2 regions of the Paenibacillus sp. FSL H8-0548 genome follow, and region 1 is predicted to be linked to the other one. Evidence: riboswitches for the same ligand, from Rfam matches in the RefSeq annotation. Region 1 holds a riboswitch; the other holds the start of a gene.
What was found. Region 1 has a riboswitch for cobalamin ahead of MHI37_RS09845 (DUF4430 domain-containing protein). Riboswitches for the same ligand answer to the same signal wherever they lie in the genome.
Positions count from the first base shown of each region.

Region 2: it holds a riboswitch for cobalamin, as region 1 does, so the genes downstream of both, MHI37_RS20965 (S-layer homology domain-containing protein) here and MHI37_RS09845 (DUF4430 domain-containing protein) in region 1, are expected to answer to the same signal.

Region 1 is NZ_CP152049.1:2,325,232-2,333,288, forward strand. It holds gene MHI37_RS09825 (sugar ABC transporter permease) at 1-429, shown strand, start outside; gene MHI37_RS09830 (carbohydrate ABC transporter permease) at 426-1,409, shown strand; gene MHI37_RS09835 (extracellular solute-binding protein) at 1,585-2,952, shown strand; gene MHI37_RS09840 (methyl-accepting chemotaxis protein) at 3,421-5,406, shown strand; cobalamin riboswitch at 5,479-5,675, shown strand; gene MHI37_RS09845 (DUF4430 domain-containing protein) at 5,826-8,057, shown strand, end outside.
Region 2 is NZ_CP152049.1:4,794,539-4,802,595, reverse strand. It holds gene MHI37_RS20975 (beta-L-arabinofuranosidase domain-containing protein) at 1-1,231, shown strand, start outside; gene MHI37_RS20970 (DUF6855 family protein) at 1,289-1,693, shown strand; cobalamin riboswitch at 1,782-1,983, shown strand; gene MHI37_RS20965 (S-layer homology domain-containing protein) at 2,132-3,748, shown strand; gene MHI37_RS20960 (DUF4430 domain-containing protein) at 3,772-4,686, shown strand; gene MHI37_RS20955 (energy-coupling factor transporter transmembrane component T) at 4,683-5,576, shown strand; gene MHI37_RS20950 (ATP-binding cassette domain-containing protein) at 5,549-7,222, shown strand; gene MHI37_RS20945 (ECF transporter S component) at 7,204-7,950, shown strand; gene MHI37_RS20940 (UbiD family decarboxylase) at 8,033-8,057, shown strand, end outside.

The DNA of each region.
Region 1 (8,057 bases):
GTTGAGGAGTATGTAGGCAAGCAATTTGCAGAGACGGTCATGGCTGTTCTCGGTAAAGCTATTCTTATTCTGTGGTACTCCGGCGTTCAAATTTTGATCTTTATTGCTGGCTTCCAGACGATCTCACCAACGATTTATGAAGCTGTGCGAATCGACGGGGCTTCTCCTTGGGACAGCTTCTGGAAAATTACGCTGCCAGCCTGCGTACCGTTCATTAGCTTGAATATGCTCTATACGATCATTGATCTGTTTACATTCCCGCTTAATCCGGTGTTAAAGCATATTAAGGACAATATGTTTAAGGTGGATACCGGGTATGGCTATGCGAGCGCGCTTGCTTGGACGTATTTTGGGCTCATCTTTGCGCTGATTGCCCTCGTATTGTGGCTGTTCAACCGAAGCCTGAAGACAAGGAGGATGCATTCATGATTACCGCGATGAAGACGGAGCTTGCGAAGGCGAGCCGCAGCATTAGAGGTGTGCTTTGGAGCCGCAAAGCTCAGAAAGTGAAAGTGCTGGTGATGGGAAGGAGCTTGTCAGACGGCATGCTGGCTAAGCTTATCATCTATCTGCTGCTCTCGATTGTTGCCTATCTATACTTGCAGCCAATTTTGTATATGGTGAGCACAATGTTTAAGAACATGAGTGATCTGCTCGATCCAACCGTAAAATGGATTCCTCGGGAAATCACTTGGGAGAACGTTACTAAAGCGCTAAAAGGTCTGCAATATCCAGAAGCGCTGAGGAACACTGCCCTAATATCGGTTACCTGTTCTATCGCACAGGTAATCATTTGCGCAATGACTGGCTATGCGCTGGCGCGGCTGGCACTGCCGTTTAAGGGACTATTTACGGCATTGATCATTTTGACCTTTTTGATTCCGCCGCAGGTCATTATTATTCCGCTCTACGTTATTTTCAGCAAGCTCGGTTTGTTGAACACCATTTTTGTCTTCCTCATTCCCGCGGTATTCGGACAGGGACTTAAGGGAGCACTGTTTATTCTCATTTTCCGTCAGTTTTTCAAAGCGCAGCCGCCAAGTCTGGAGGAGGCCGCGAAGCTGGATGGAGCAAGCACGGCAAGACTGTTTTTCGGAATTATGCTGCCGCTTGCCCGTTCTGCCTGTCTAGTCGTGTTTCTATTTTCCTTTATTTGGTACTGGAACATGTACTACGAGCCATCGATGTTTCTGACAAAAGGCTTCACGCCGCTTTCCATACGTCTAGATATGCTGGAAGAGGTGCTGAATCCGTCCTTGCTAGGGAACACTCGCACAATCGTTAATCCAATTACGGAAAGCACCAAAATGGCCGCGGCATTCCTAATCATTCTTCCGCCGATTCTCGTATTTATGCTGTTGCAGCGCTGGTTCGTCAGCGGTATCGAGAGAACCGGAATCGTCGAGTAGCCTGTACGCATCTTCTAATAACAGCAATTTAAGGGGGGATGCTTGGCGAGAGGTAACGATGATGAAGCAGCAGTAAACACTGAGGGGAAGATTTACGAAGTAGTTTTGCTTCACAAAACTAAGCCGACGCTTACGAAGTAAGTTTTGCTTCACAAAACTTTAGGAGGTTCAATCAATGAAAAACAAACGCAGTTTTACTTGGATGTTATGTATCGTTTTGATGTTCGCTATGGTACTTTCCGCTTGCTCCAGCAATAACGGGGGCAGCAATGCTCCGAATAATCAAGGCAAGGCTACTGAGGCTCCTGAGACAAAGGAAGACAAGCCTACTGCTGAAATTGAGAAAAAAGATCCAGTTACTCTCAAGCTTATTTCATGGTCTGATTCGTATACGGAATTATACAAAAAATTTAATGAAAAGTATCCGTGGATCACGATTGAACAGATACCGGTTAATGGTCAGTCCATCATGGAAATTATCGCTTCATTAGAAGCAGCAGGAACACCAGCTGATTTGACTTGGATCGATAGTGATTTGATCACATATGATCAAGCTGGCTTAGTGGAGGACCTGACTCCTTATATTGAGAAGGACCCGACGCTCCAAGATGTTCAGCTTCCGGAAGGCTTCTTTGATACGATGACGTATAAGGATAAGAAGCTTGCAGCACCATTCGTAGATGTACCCATGTGGATTTTGGTTAACAAAGATTTGCTAGCTAAGCATGGTGTTGAAATGCCAGCAAACGATTGGACATATGACGATTTCCGTGATGTAGCGAAAAAGATTACAGATCCAGAGGCGGGCGAGTATGGTTTGACGACTCAGCCTGAATTTCAAATGCGCGTACTTAGCACGAAGGCGATTGCTGATGGACACGCGGCAAATATTCATTATTTGAATGAGGATTTGACACAAAGCTTGTTGAATACACCAGATGTTATGAATGATGTAAGATGGCTGGCCGATTTTGTTTGGAAAGACGGATCTATGCAAAGCAATGCAAAGGCAGCCGAGCAGGGCGACGTGACGCGAGAGTTCATCAATGGAAAAACCGGCTTCGCGATTGGCGGGGATTGGGTGCTTCCAGGACTTAAAAAGGATGCAAAGTTTGAATGGGATGTATTGCCTTTCCCAAGAGGCAAAGTAAGCCAGCCGGGTTATAGTATATATGGTCCGCTTTCCTTGCTTAGCGGTTCGAAGCATAAGGAAGAGGCTTTCCTATGGATTAGCTTCCAATTCTCGAAAGAGGCTCAAAAGTGGAAAATCGATCAAGGTGCAAACGCTTCGGTTATTGATCCAGAACTGACAGCTTATTATGATGAAACCCCAATGTGGGAAGGCAAAAACAAAGAAGCAGTTAAAATTGCTAAGGAAAATGCGAAAATTCAACCAGGCGTAACGGTTCCTGCATGGTCTGAATACAACTGGAACAATATTTTGAACGAAATTATATTTGACGGCGCAGACATTAACAGACTAATTCCGGAAACTGAACAGTGGAACAAACGTACACTAGAGGTTCGAGAGTCGCTCAAATAAGGCAATCAAGACTATATTTAACGATTGGAAAAACATCCTGATTTGCATTTTGCAGAACAGGGTGTTTTTTTATTGTATAGGAAACTATGGATTCTCCGAACCTGTTAATAACGATGCTGCTCCAGCAGCCGGAGAGGGGATAACGAAAGCTAACGGAAACCAGAGACGCTAAAGTGCGATTTTTGGTTAGCGTCTCTGGTTTCCGTTAGAGGTCCGAGCTGACGCGTCTGCGATGTGCAATCACCTGTAAGGGTGTTTTTGTTCAACTATAGGAAAGGATATCATTCGCCATACTTTCTCTATATTTCTGAGAATAAGACGCGCTGGCGCCGCCAAAGGACGGCGACAGCCGTTTCACCTTGTTTGTCTCATTTTGTCAAAAATAGTCGCCTTTCTGTGACATAAGTCACAGAGCCCCCACATGAAAATGAGTTAGTATGGATGAAATAACGATGGGGGATAGAACTGATGAAAATAGGACTTCGCTCGTTAACGAATAAATTTATGCTGGTTATGGCGGCTGCACTGATGGTTGTCATTAGTGTGATTTTAATTTATGAATGGAGAGTCACGCGAATTACTGTTGAAGATCAGCTGCTTGCTAAAGGTCGCGAACTTGCATTATCTTTAGCCCACACTCTAGAGCATATTACTGAGCAGGATTTGATTACAGGTGTCTTCCTTCAGGATGGGACCAAATGGGAGGGAAGTCAGCTAAAGACTGATTTGTTTAATGATCGACTGACGGTGAATTCGGAAAGTGAACAAGTCGCTGAGAAAAGGCGGCAGGACGCTTCCTATGCGGAAAAAAATGCGGTTTTATACAATGGGAAGACCATTCCGCTCTCTCAATATGAGTTGAAATATGACAGCGCGTACGATCGGTATACCGATTATCGGTGGCAAGGGATTATTGATAGCTTTCTAACTGAAGAAAATGTCATTTACGCGATGGCAGCTGCTTATTCCGAGAATCCAGAATTTGCGGGTTATATCGCAACGCATAATTCGGTATACAGCGCTATGAATGATCAATCTACTGATACATGGGGGGATACTGGCTTTCTCAGCCAAGACTATCGCTCCAATCGGATATTTAACGATCAAACCGGCTATAACGCCGTTACGAATATGAATACAGACGATGTATATTTGCAGAAGTATGATCGTTTAATAGATGGAGAAATCGTAGAGACTTGGGATGTTTCGTATCCGCTAACCATTGATGGGAAGCATTGGGGAAGCGTCCGCGTCGCGTTATCCAAACAAAATGCAGACGCGCTTATCGCCTCGGAAAGAGGAAAGTCTCTGCTGCAATTTGGAGGCTTGATGCTGGTCGTTTTAGTCATCTTATTTTTGTTAACTCAGTTTATGGTAGGTCGCAAGCTGCGTACTATCGTTCGCGCTGCTGTTAATTTGAACTCTAGCGAAGCGGATCTTACCTATCGAATAGAGAATAAAGGCAATGATGAAATTACGCTGCTGGGAGTGGAAATCAACCGTTTTATTGAGCATATGCAAGATTTGATGCGTACGATTCGCTACAATGCAGTCTCGGTGTCAGATTATGCTGGCAAGCTGAGCGTAGGCTCGCATCAGAGCAGAGAGCTCTCGTCCCAGCTTGCCTCTACGGTTAACGAAATGGCGATTGGCGCGGAGAATCAAGCAGATGGTGCTGTTGAGGTTGCGAGGTCGATGGAGGATATGGCTACAAGTGTTGGAAGAATTGCTTTTTCCTCAAACATAATGGCGGAAGCATCAAGCGATATGCTGGCTGCTGCCGAGGAGGGCCATGAAAAAGCGAATAACGCTGTTGGGCAGATGGAGAGATTAGGCACGGCAACTGCTGCTATCTCGCGTGTCATCGGACAGCTTAATGAGCGCTCATCTGAAATTCAAGAAATGGCAGGCACCATTGCGGCTATTGCGAATCAGACGAATTTACTGGCGCTGAATGCGGCTATTGAAGCAGCTCATGCTGGCGAGTATGGCCGAGGGTTCGCAGTCGTATCAGGCGAGGTGAGGAAGCTTGCGGAGCAGGCATCGAATCATGCCGGTCATATTGCAGAAACGATCAATGAAGTGCTTGCCTTAACCGCAGACGCGGTCGGCGCAGTAAATACGGGGGAGCAGGAGATGGAGCAAGGAATGAGGATCGTACACGAGCTGAAGGATTCCTTCGATACGATCTGGAAGGAGTCCCGTCAGGTTACGCTGCAAATTCAGGACGTATCTGCTTCGACTCAGGAAATGGCGGCAGGCAGTGAACAGGTCAGTGCCTCTGTTGATACAATGGCTCAAGTAGCAAAGGATACTTCGGTCCATGCTGCCCAATCAGCGGCTGACACGGAGCATCAAAATCAGCTTGCCGAAGAGACGCTAGCGCTAGCCTCGTCAGTGAATGAGCTCTCCGAGGAGCTGCGGAGATCTATTGAGCGGTTTAGGATTGAATAAACTTTTTTTGCAATAAGCCCTTTGTTTAATCAGCTATATCTGATACAATTCACAAATCAACTACTTACAATTTAATAGAATAGCTTGTATGGTGCTGCCGTAAATATTCGTATGCAGCTTAATAGGGAAGTTCGGTCAAAGTCCGACGCGGTCCCGCCACTGTATCGCAGAGCTGACTATCAGTTAATCCACTGTCTATTTAAGACGGGAAGGAGATAGTTTGGCAATGAAGCGAAGCCAGGAGACCTGCCATAGAAGCGCTCTATATTTCTCACGAGGATGGGAGGGAGATGTTTATTTGTGTTTTGCAATAGGTATAAGTAGGCCTATGCGTGAATACACAGGTATGACCAAACATCTTGCCAATACGGAAAGGTGTTTTTTTTTTGTTTACATATGATGAAAAAGGAGAGAAAGCTTTGATTACATTTAATAGATTTATGAAAAAGATGCTTCCTGCTATGTTGGTTTTTGTTCTAATTTTTGGGTTATTTGCACCACAGGTAAGTAAAGCGGCAGATCATACAGACAACACTTCATTAAATACGATGATTGAGAAGACTGTTGATTATTATAAAAATAGAAATACAGAACTGACCTCTTGGTGGGATCTCGTTGCACTTTGGGGTGCGGGTCAAAATTTAAGTGACGGCAGCTGGCAGCTTCCGCCTTGGTATAAAACTGATCAAGGATTGCTGCCGACCGCATCAGGAACCGAGCATATCAATTACATCTTTGGTTTGCTAGCTATGGGGGAAGATCCTGCACATGCCTGGGAAACCAATCGTAATCTGTATGCAGAGCTTGCTGCTCAGCAAAATGCAACTACAGGGGCAATTGGAAATGGATTGACAAACAGGCATATGTGGGCAATGCTTGCACTTGATACAGGAGCGAAGCTGGGAAGCTCTGTCGGTACGTGGGATGCAGCGGCTAAGCAGAAGGCTGTAGATTATTTGTTGAGTAAACAGCTTTCAGACGGGGGCTTTGCTTTCTTCGGAACGACTTCTGACGCTGATATGACAGGTATGGGGTTACTTGCGCTAGGAAATTATCAGAATGATAGTGCTGTTCAAAGTGCAATTGTAAAATTAAAAGCATTTTTAAAAACAAAGCAATTAAACGGAGAACATGTAATGTTTGGCAACAACTCCAACAGCATGTCAGCAGTCGTAACGGGCTTGACAGCAATTGGAGAGGATGTTTTATCAGATGCGTGGACTGATAATGGCAACAGTATTCTGGATTCCTATGCACTTTTCCAAGTGCAGAATGGGGCTTTCAAATATTTAGAAAGTCAGTCAAATGCAGATGCTATGGCGACTAATCAGTCACTTATCGCATTACTAGATACCAAATATCAGAAGACGGTATGGCATCGCTTCGCTGATATTAAACTGCCAGTTCGGGTTTCGGTAGAAGTAGACGGCATTTCTGATCGTATTTACGAGAAAAATATCGTTTCTGTTCCGCAAAGTACGAACTCGGCAACGGCTTTAGATGCGCTTAAGTACGCACTAGACAAAGCAACACCTGCTATCCTTTACAACATTGTAAATAGCAGCTATGGTCCATATGTACAAGGAATAGACGAGCAAGAAGCGGGCTCCCTTGGCGGCTGGGATGGCTGGATGTACGAGGTTAATGGAGCTGCACCAGATGTAGGTGCAGGAGAATACCAGCTCAAAGAAAATGATAAGGTTCGATTCTATTATAGTCGTTACCCAGCTATTGCGACCGCGGCAGAGCTGGCAGGCGGCACAACTGATCCCTATGTTGATGTTACACTTGTAGGAGATGATTTCAGCAGTGAGGCCATTTCCGCTGAGAATTGGATTATTAATACAAACTCAGCAGACCTAACGGTTCAATCTATAACGAGTGTAAATAACCAAACCGTTAGAATTCAGCTTCATGGTCAAGTAACGAGTGAGCCGATTACGATTCAAGCATTATCAGCGGCATTAATTAGTAAGCAAAAGAGTAATACGATTACTCTGAGAATTCCGGTAAAAGCTAGTCTGCAGGTTGACGGGATATCAGGGGCAATTTTTGCAGCACAAGAAGTTAAAATTAAAAACACTGAAAATCCGACAACAGCGCTAGATTTGTTGAAGAAAGCTCTTGATCAAGCAGTTCCAAAGATTAGCTATGAGATCGTAAATAGCAGCTTCGGTCCTTATGTGAATGCGATTGACGGTCAGGCAGCGGGCAGCCTTGGCGGCTGGGATGGCTGGATGTTTGAAGTCAATGGAGCTGCGCCATCCGTTGGAGCGGCTGCTTATGAGCTTAAAGAAAATGATGAGGTTCGTTTCTATTACAGCAGATGGCCTGCTCTTTCTACGACTACAAAAATTGCAAATGGCGCTTCAAATCCTGCTGTAGAAGTTTTGCTAGCTGGTGATGAGTTCACAAATGCAGCTGATGATATCAGCAATTGGTCCATCCATGTAGGAAGCACAGAGCTGCAGGTAAGTTCAATAATTAAAGACAATAACAAAGTTACAATCTCTTTCGAGGGAACAGCAAACGGCGGTGCGATTACAATTAAAGCGTTAGAAGGAGCTTTAGTTGGAAATCAAGCGAGTGATCCAATATCAGTTATTGTCCCTCGCATCATTAGCGATTCAGTGGATCAGTCTTTCGCAATT
Region 2 (8,057 bases), 2.5 Mb from region 1:
GCATCGAGACTTAATCGAGCGTTACGATCGGCGTCGTTTTTTTGATGCGCTTCTCGCCGGTAGGGACGTTCTTACGAATAAGCATGCAAATACTCAAATTCCGGAAATTTTAGGAGCTGCCAAGGCGTGGGAAGTAACGGGTGACGTGCGTTACCGCCAAGTAGTAGAAGCGTTCTGGCAGATTGCCGTGGATGAGCGTGGTTATCTAGCAACAGGCGCGAGTGATGATGCAGAGCTATGGCTGCCGGGCGGCGATATGACGCGTTTGGGCGTTGGGCAGGAGCATTGTGTAAATTACAATATGATGCGCCTTGCCCATGTATTGCTTCAGTGGACAGGCAATCCGAAATATGCAGATTACTGGGAGCGCAGGTTCATTAATGGCGTATTAGCGCATCAGCATAATGAAACGGGCATGATTGCTTATTTCTTAAGCTTGGGCGCGGGCAGCAAGAAGAAATGGGGCACAGCTACTCAGCATTTTTGGTGCTGTCACGGCACGCTCGTGCAAGCGAATGCAGCTTATCACGAGCAAATCTTTATGAAGGAGGATGCGGGCATTGCTATTATGCAATGGCTGCCGTCGTCGCTAACAACGAAGCTTGGTGATAGGCCAATCGGAGTAACGATTCGTCAGGATGGACAAAATGGGCTGTATCCGCTCCAATCCTGGAATTTGGATGGGATGACGGCGATTACGAAGGTGGATATGCCGTCTATTCCGACTCATCGCCCGGATCGCTTTATTTATGAAATTGAAATTTCACTTTCTTTAAAAGAGCAGTTCTGCCTAAAGCTGAGACTTCCGTGGTGGCTGCAAGAGAAAGCCGTGATCTCGATCAACGGTGTGGAGCAGGAGGGTGATTGGCAGCCTACCTCCTATGTGATGCTTGAGCGTGAATGGGAGGATGGAGACATTGTACGTGTCGAGCTTCCGAAGGCACTGAGGGCTGAACAGCTGCCAGGCGAAGCGGGAACTTATGCCTTTATGGATGGTCCGATCGTACTCGCAGGGCTGGTGGATGAGCAGCGGCGGCTGATTGGAAATGCTGAGCAGCTGGAAACTCTGCTCGTCCCAGATCGGGAACGTAACCATAGCTGGTGGAACTCTGGCTATTACCGTACGAGAGGGCAGGAGAGGGGCATTCGGTTTGTTCCTCTGTATGAAATAAAGGATGAAAGCTATACCGTATATTTTCCGCTTATGACAGAAAACCATTTACCGAATTAAGAAAATAGCGTATTCTTGTCCGTGTGTGAGCCGTAATCGAAAAGGAGAATGGATAACATGAGCATATTGGGTACAAAGGATAATCCTTGGAAATTAAAAACTCCACCGCAGTCGTCAGAATACGAAATGTACAAAGACGAAAAAGATGGTATTGAAATTTTAGTGTGCACGGTAGGGAAAACGGTTTTGCATTATGATTATCGTTGTATTGCGGATTTAACTGCCATGCTAAAGGGGCATAACGACTGGATAGAGCTAGGCAGTGCAGATGAGCAAAAGCCTGCAAAAGAAGGGACTGTCGAGGCGTGGGGACGTTCGCCTGAAAATCCGCTTGGCGGCTGGTATGGCTTGAAAAAAGGCTTCCGAGGTAGATTTGGCATGTACATACCGCCATTGATGGAGGAATTAGGACTTGCAGAAGTAGAGCATAAGCCAAGAAGCAATCGTATGAAATCAATATAAAAGCAGCGGCCAAGGATGCTATTTTAGAATCCTTGGCTGTTGTTTTTACATAGACAAAAGGTCCATAATTCGATATGATGAGCAAGAAAATTGAATAGGAGAAAAAGGTGCCAATGATGTTTTATTTTGAGTGAAAGCATCCATTGGTTAAAAGGGAAGAGGGTGAAAATCCCACACGGTCCCGCCACTGTGAAAGAGGAGTCCTTGCAAGCATGCCACTGAGAAGCGGTGGAAAGCTGTAAGGGTGATGATTCTAAGTCAGAATACCTGCCTGTTTCTCATACACCGTTAACTCTACGATGGATAGGAAGGTGTTTATTAGTGCATGAATCCTTTAATTGCACCCGCTAGTAAACCTCTTAACTATTCCTGTTGTGAGGTTTTTTTTGATGCTCTGATGTCATAACAATATAGGACTAGATAGGGAAGGAAGATTTTATGATGAGAAAAAATAGGTTTGTGGCGTGGGCTTTAGTTATAAGTTTGCTTCTTTCAACGGGCTTTTGGAGCAGGGATGCAGCGAGTGCTGCAAGCCGTGTTGATTTACACCATTTGTATACGGATGCAGATGCCTTCTCTGATTGGGCATACAGCGCGATCGGCGATGCTACGCAAAATGGCTTCGTGCAAGGCAGCAATGGGAAATTTAATCCGAAGGCTGCGGTTACAAGAGCAGAGTTTGCTAAAATGCTAGTCTCTGTTCTTAAGCTGGATATGACCTTGGACAGGGCTGGGAATTTTACTGATGTTGCGAAAAAGGATTGGTTTTATCCTTATGTGACGGCGGCTGATCATGCGGGATATATGTCCGGCTTTAATGAAAGGTTTAATCCGAATGAGAGTATTACCCGTGAGCAATTGGCAGCAACTCTCGTGAGGGCATTGGCGATCGAGCCCATTAAGTCACCAGCAGTCATTAAAGATATAGATGCGGCCGCCGCTTGGGCGAAGGCAGATATTGAAACAATTGTTGCTTTTGAATTAATGACGGGCGATCAATCAGGCTTCCAGCCAAAGGCTTCTGTAACGAGAGAAATGGCGGCCGTTGTAGCGATGAGAGCCTACGATTACAAGCTAGCAGAAAAGCCTGCTGAGAACGAGACAGATCCTGACAAAATAGATGCGATAACGAAGCAGATCATTCAAACGGCAGCCTTTATGCAGAAGGCTGTAACTGATCCGGCTATTGCAAGTGTCGGCGGTGATTGGACTATCGTAGCACTGGCACGTTCAAGTGCAGCGGTTCCAGATGCCTATTTTGCTAACTATTTATCGAATGTAGAAAAAACGATGAAGGAAAAAGCAGGCAAGCTTCATAGCGTGAAATATACGGAATACGATAGAGTTATTTTGGCGCTGACCGCACTTGGGAAAAACATTGACGACGTTGCAGGCTACAGCCTAAGAGAACCTCTTGCCGACTATGAAACGTTAATCAAGCAGGGCATTAACGGTCCGATTTTCGCGCTTATTGCGCTCGACAGCAAGCACTATGAAATTCCAGTTGTTGCAGGCGTGAAGACGCAGACCACGAGAGAGCTTCTGATTGATTTTATTTTGAACAGGGAGCTTCAGGACGGTGGATGGGCGTTAGGCGCAAATGCTGATGCGGCAGATGCAGATGTTACAGCTATGGTCATTCAGGGGCTTACACCTTATTACGAAACAAAGGATAACGTAAAAGCGGCCGTAGATCGTGCCATTACCTGGCTGTCGAAGGCACAAAGTGCAGATGGAGGGTTTGCAAGCGGGGACTCTGTTAGCTCGGAGAGCGTTGCTCAAGTTATCGTAGCTTTGTCGGGCCTAGGCATTCATCCACATCAGGATTCGAGATTTGTTAAAAATGGATATTCCACCATCGATGCTTTATTAAGCTTCGCTGCACCAAACGGAGGATTTTATCATGTGAAGCAGGGTGGAACGGATAATGGCGGAGCGAAGCCCGGAGAAGTGGATTTGATGGCATCGGATCAAGCCTTGTACAGTCTTGTTGCTTATGAGCGAATGGTTAAAGGACAAACGGGTCTATATGATATGACGGATGTAAAAGGATGAGGGTGCAGGGAGCGAATGGGTGAATGAATAACAAAAAAATGAATAACAAAAAATGGTTGACAGCTTTATTGATCATTGGCGTGCTCGCTATTGCGTTTTTCTGGGGCGGAAATTATCCGAAGAGCTCGGAGAAGCTGGCGAATAGCAGCATAGAGGCTGAGGTCGCTCTTGAGACGACTGATTCGGCGATTTCTGATGATCTGCAGCAGGATGATCCGATAAGCACAGCAGATAACGCTGAAGCGGCGACGCCAATGCCTGCAGATGCTGCAAAGCCTGAGGCAACACCGCTGCCATCACCATCGGCAGACCCGGTTAAGCCAGCAGAAACTGCTGCTTCAACCCATGTGGATAAAGTGACGCAGACTGAGGCGCCAAGCAAAGACAAAAGCACTCCAAAAAAAGAAGTGGATAAGAAACCAGCTGCAAGCAAGGATAAATTTCTGACGGAGCCAGCGCCAGAGGGACAACCGAGCCCAGTAGAATGGCAGGATACCGAGGTCGATAAGGCGCAGAAATTAACGGTTACCTTATCCGTAAGCGCAGAAACGGTATTAGACCATTTGGATACGTTCAATAAAGATAAGCTTGAAGTATTGCCGAAGGACGGCATCATCTATAAAGCGCAGAAGGTAACCTTTTATGAAGGGGAGTCTGTGTTTGATGTATTGCTTAGAGAAATGAAAAATAACAAGATTCATATGGAGTTTAACATGACGCCTCTCTATAACAGCAACTACGTAGAAGGCATTAGCAATATATATGAGTTCGACGGCGGCGAGCTGAGCGGATGGATGTTCAAGGTGAATGAATGGTATCCTAATTACGGCAGCAGCCGTTATTTACTGAAGGACGGCGATGTCGTTGAATGGGTGTATACGTTTGATTTAGGGCGGGACATTGGCGGATATAACGCGTCTGCGGGGGATAAGGAATGATGAAGGATCGCTTCGCTTCCTTCCATCCCATCGTTAATTTTGTGTTTTTTGTTGCTGTGCTGCTGTTTAGCATGGTCTTTATGCACCCGATTCTTCAGGTGCTTTCTTTATTAAGTGCGGTTATTTATTCGATTCTGTTGAATGGAAAAAAGGCTGTTAAATTTAATTTGCTTTATATGCTTCCATTGCTGCTCATAACAGCAGTTTTGAATCCTTTATTTAATCATGCAGGCATAACGATTTTGTTTTATTTGAAAAATGGCAATCCGATTACGCTCGAATCCATTCTTTATGGTATTTCTGCAGCTTGTATGTTTGTGACCGTCATGGTCTGGTTTTCCTGCTACAACGCAGTTATGACCTCGGATAAATTCATCTATCTTTTTGGTAAAATAATGCCTGCGCTCTCGTTGGTTTTTTCGATGGTGCTGCGTTTTGTCCCTCGTTATTTAACGCAAATAAAGGTTATATCGAATGCGCAAAAATGTATCGGCAGGGATGTATCCCAGGGCAGTATGCTGACTAGAGCTAAAAATGGAATGACGATTCTCTCGATTATGACGACATGGGCGCTGGAAAATGCAATCGAAACGGCGGATTCAATGAAATCAAGAGGTTATGGGCTGCCAGGGCGCACGAGCTTCTCTTTATTTCGGTTCGATAACCGGGATAAAGTAGTGCTTCTCATTGTGCTCGGATTTATTGTGCTCGTATTGCTTGGCGCTGCAATGGGCGAGAATACGATACGATTTTTTCCTTCTATTAAAGCACAAGCAATGACGCCGTTTAGTATCGCCGTTTATATCGCCTATTTTGGACTCTGTATGATGCCAGTCATAATCAACGTGGTGGAGGATAGAAAATGGAAACGTATCGAATCGAGGATCTAGTTTTTACTTTCCCTGATCAGGAGAAAGAGACGCTCTCTCATATCAATCTGACGATCCAAAGCGGAGAATTTATTACGATATGCGGAAAATCAGGCTGTGGAAAGAGCACGCTGCTCAGGCAACTAAAAACGATTCTTACACCGCATGGAGAGCGGAGCGGAAATGTTTTTTTCTGCGGCAAGAAAGTGGAAGAAATAGATCAGCGTACGCAAGCATCGGAGATTGGCTTTGTGCTCCAAAATCCGGACAATCAAATTGTTACGGATAAGGTATGGCATGAGCTTGCCTTTGGCCTCGAGAGCTTAGGCTATGACAAGTCTACGATTCGGCTGCGCGTGGCAGAGATGGCCAGCTTTTTCGGCATTCACACCTGGTTTCACAAAAATGTAGCAGAGCTCTCCGGCGGACAAAAGCAGCTGCTCAATTTGGCATCCATTATGGCGATGCACCCATCCGTGCTCATTCTTGATGAGCCGACTTCTCAGCTTGATCCGATCGCAGCTTCGGATTTTCTAGAAACCGTGAAAAAAATAAATCGCGAGCTTGGTACAACGATCATTATGACCGAGCATCGGCTGGAAGATATATTACCGATTTCCGATCGTCTATACGTCCTAGATAAGGGAGCGATTCTTGCCGAAGGCTCGCCGCAGCAGGTTGGAGCAGCCCTAAACAGCATGAATCATCCGATGTTTCTCTCGATGCCGTCACCGATGCAGATTCATGCAGGAGTCAGCAATAGTTTAGCTGCACCCGTTACGGTAAAGGAAGGCCGTCAGTGGCTTAATGCCTACCTTGCGGACAAAACAGCAGCGGAGATGATCGAACCAAAGGAGAAGCTTGAGGAGGCCGCGGCTTCTATCGCGATCCAGCTCAAGGACGTCTGGTTTAAGCACGACAAGAGCGGGCCGGACATTATTAAGGATTTGTCTTTTACGGTAAGGGAAGGACAGTTCTATTGTATCGTGGGCGGCAACGGAACTGGCAAGACTACGACATTATCGCTCATTAGCAGCATCCTGCAGCCCTATCGGGGGAAGGTGCTTATCGGAGGTAAGAACCCTTCGAAAATGAGTACGAAAGAGCTGTTCACTAAAAATGTAGGCATCCTTCCGCAAAATCCGCAAACGCTGTTTGTGAAAAAAACAGTCGAGCTGGATTTATATGAAATGCTGTCTCAAGCACCGTTAACGAAAGCGGAAAAAGAGGAAAAGGTGGAGGCTGTCGTTAGGTTTGCTGAGCTTGAGCATTTGCTTGCCATGCATCCGTACGACTTAAGCGGCGGTGAGCAGCAGCGGGCAGCACTTGCTAAGGTGTTGTTGTTGGAGCCCAAAATATTGCTGCTTGATGAGCCTACCAAGGGCTTGGACGGTTTTTTCAAGGAAAAGCTAGCCGCATTTCTGCAAAAGCTTAATGACAATGGCGTGACCATTGTTATGGTCTCTCATGATATCGAGTTTTGTGCAAAATACGGTGAGGTATGCTCCATGTTTTTTGATGGAAGCATTATTACAACGAACAAAACAAACAAGTTTTTTGCAGGAAACAGCTTTTATACGACGGCTGCAAACCGGATGGCCCGGCATATATGGAAAGATGGAGTAACAATAGAAGGTGTGATTGAGCTATGTCAGAGAAGCCGTTAGCAGCAAATCATCGTCTTAGCCGCCGAACATGGCTGTCTGCTGTACTTATTTTGATTGTCATTCCGGCGACCATTCTGTTAGGGATATTTGTACTGGATGACCGGAAATATTATTTTATTAGTCTATTAATTGTCTTCTATACGATGCTTCCCTTTGCACTCGTGTTTGAGCAACGAAAGCCGCAGGCACGTGAGCTAATCGTTATAGCGGTGCTCGCTGCTATTGCTGTAGCTGGCCGATCGGCGTTTTTTATGCTGCCGCAGTTCAAGCCTGTTATCGCCATCGTTATTATTGCGGGTGTCAGCTTTGGTGCGGAGGCAGGTTTTCTTGTAGGCGCGACCGCCGGGTTTGTATCTAATTTTTTCTTTGGACAAGGTCCATGGACGCCATGGCAAATGTTCTGCTTTGGCATCATAGGTTTTTTGGCAGGTATTTTATTTAAAAAGGGCTTGCTGAGGAAGACCAGGCTTTCACTTTGTATATTCGGCGGATTATCAACCTTTTTGATTTATGGCGGAATTATTAATTTTGGCTCTAGTATGATGTTTACTTCACAGTCCTCTTGGCAAGCACTGCTAGCCATCTATATTTCTGGATTTTGGTTTGATATGGTGCATGCTGCTGCAACGGTTGTATTCCTCTTTATACTCGCGCGGCCGATGCTTGAGAAGCTAGACCGGATAAAAACGAAGTATGGACTTATTGAGCCAGGCGCTAAAAAGGGCTGATTTGTATTATAATTGCTCGTAGCACTATAATAAAATATAGTCAGGAAACTGCGCAGCAAAAGAGAGGGATTGGAAAAATAGAATGATCTATCGAAATTTAGAAGAAT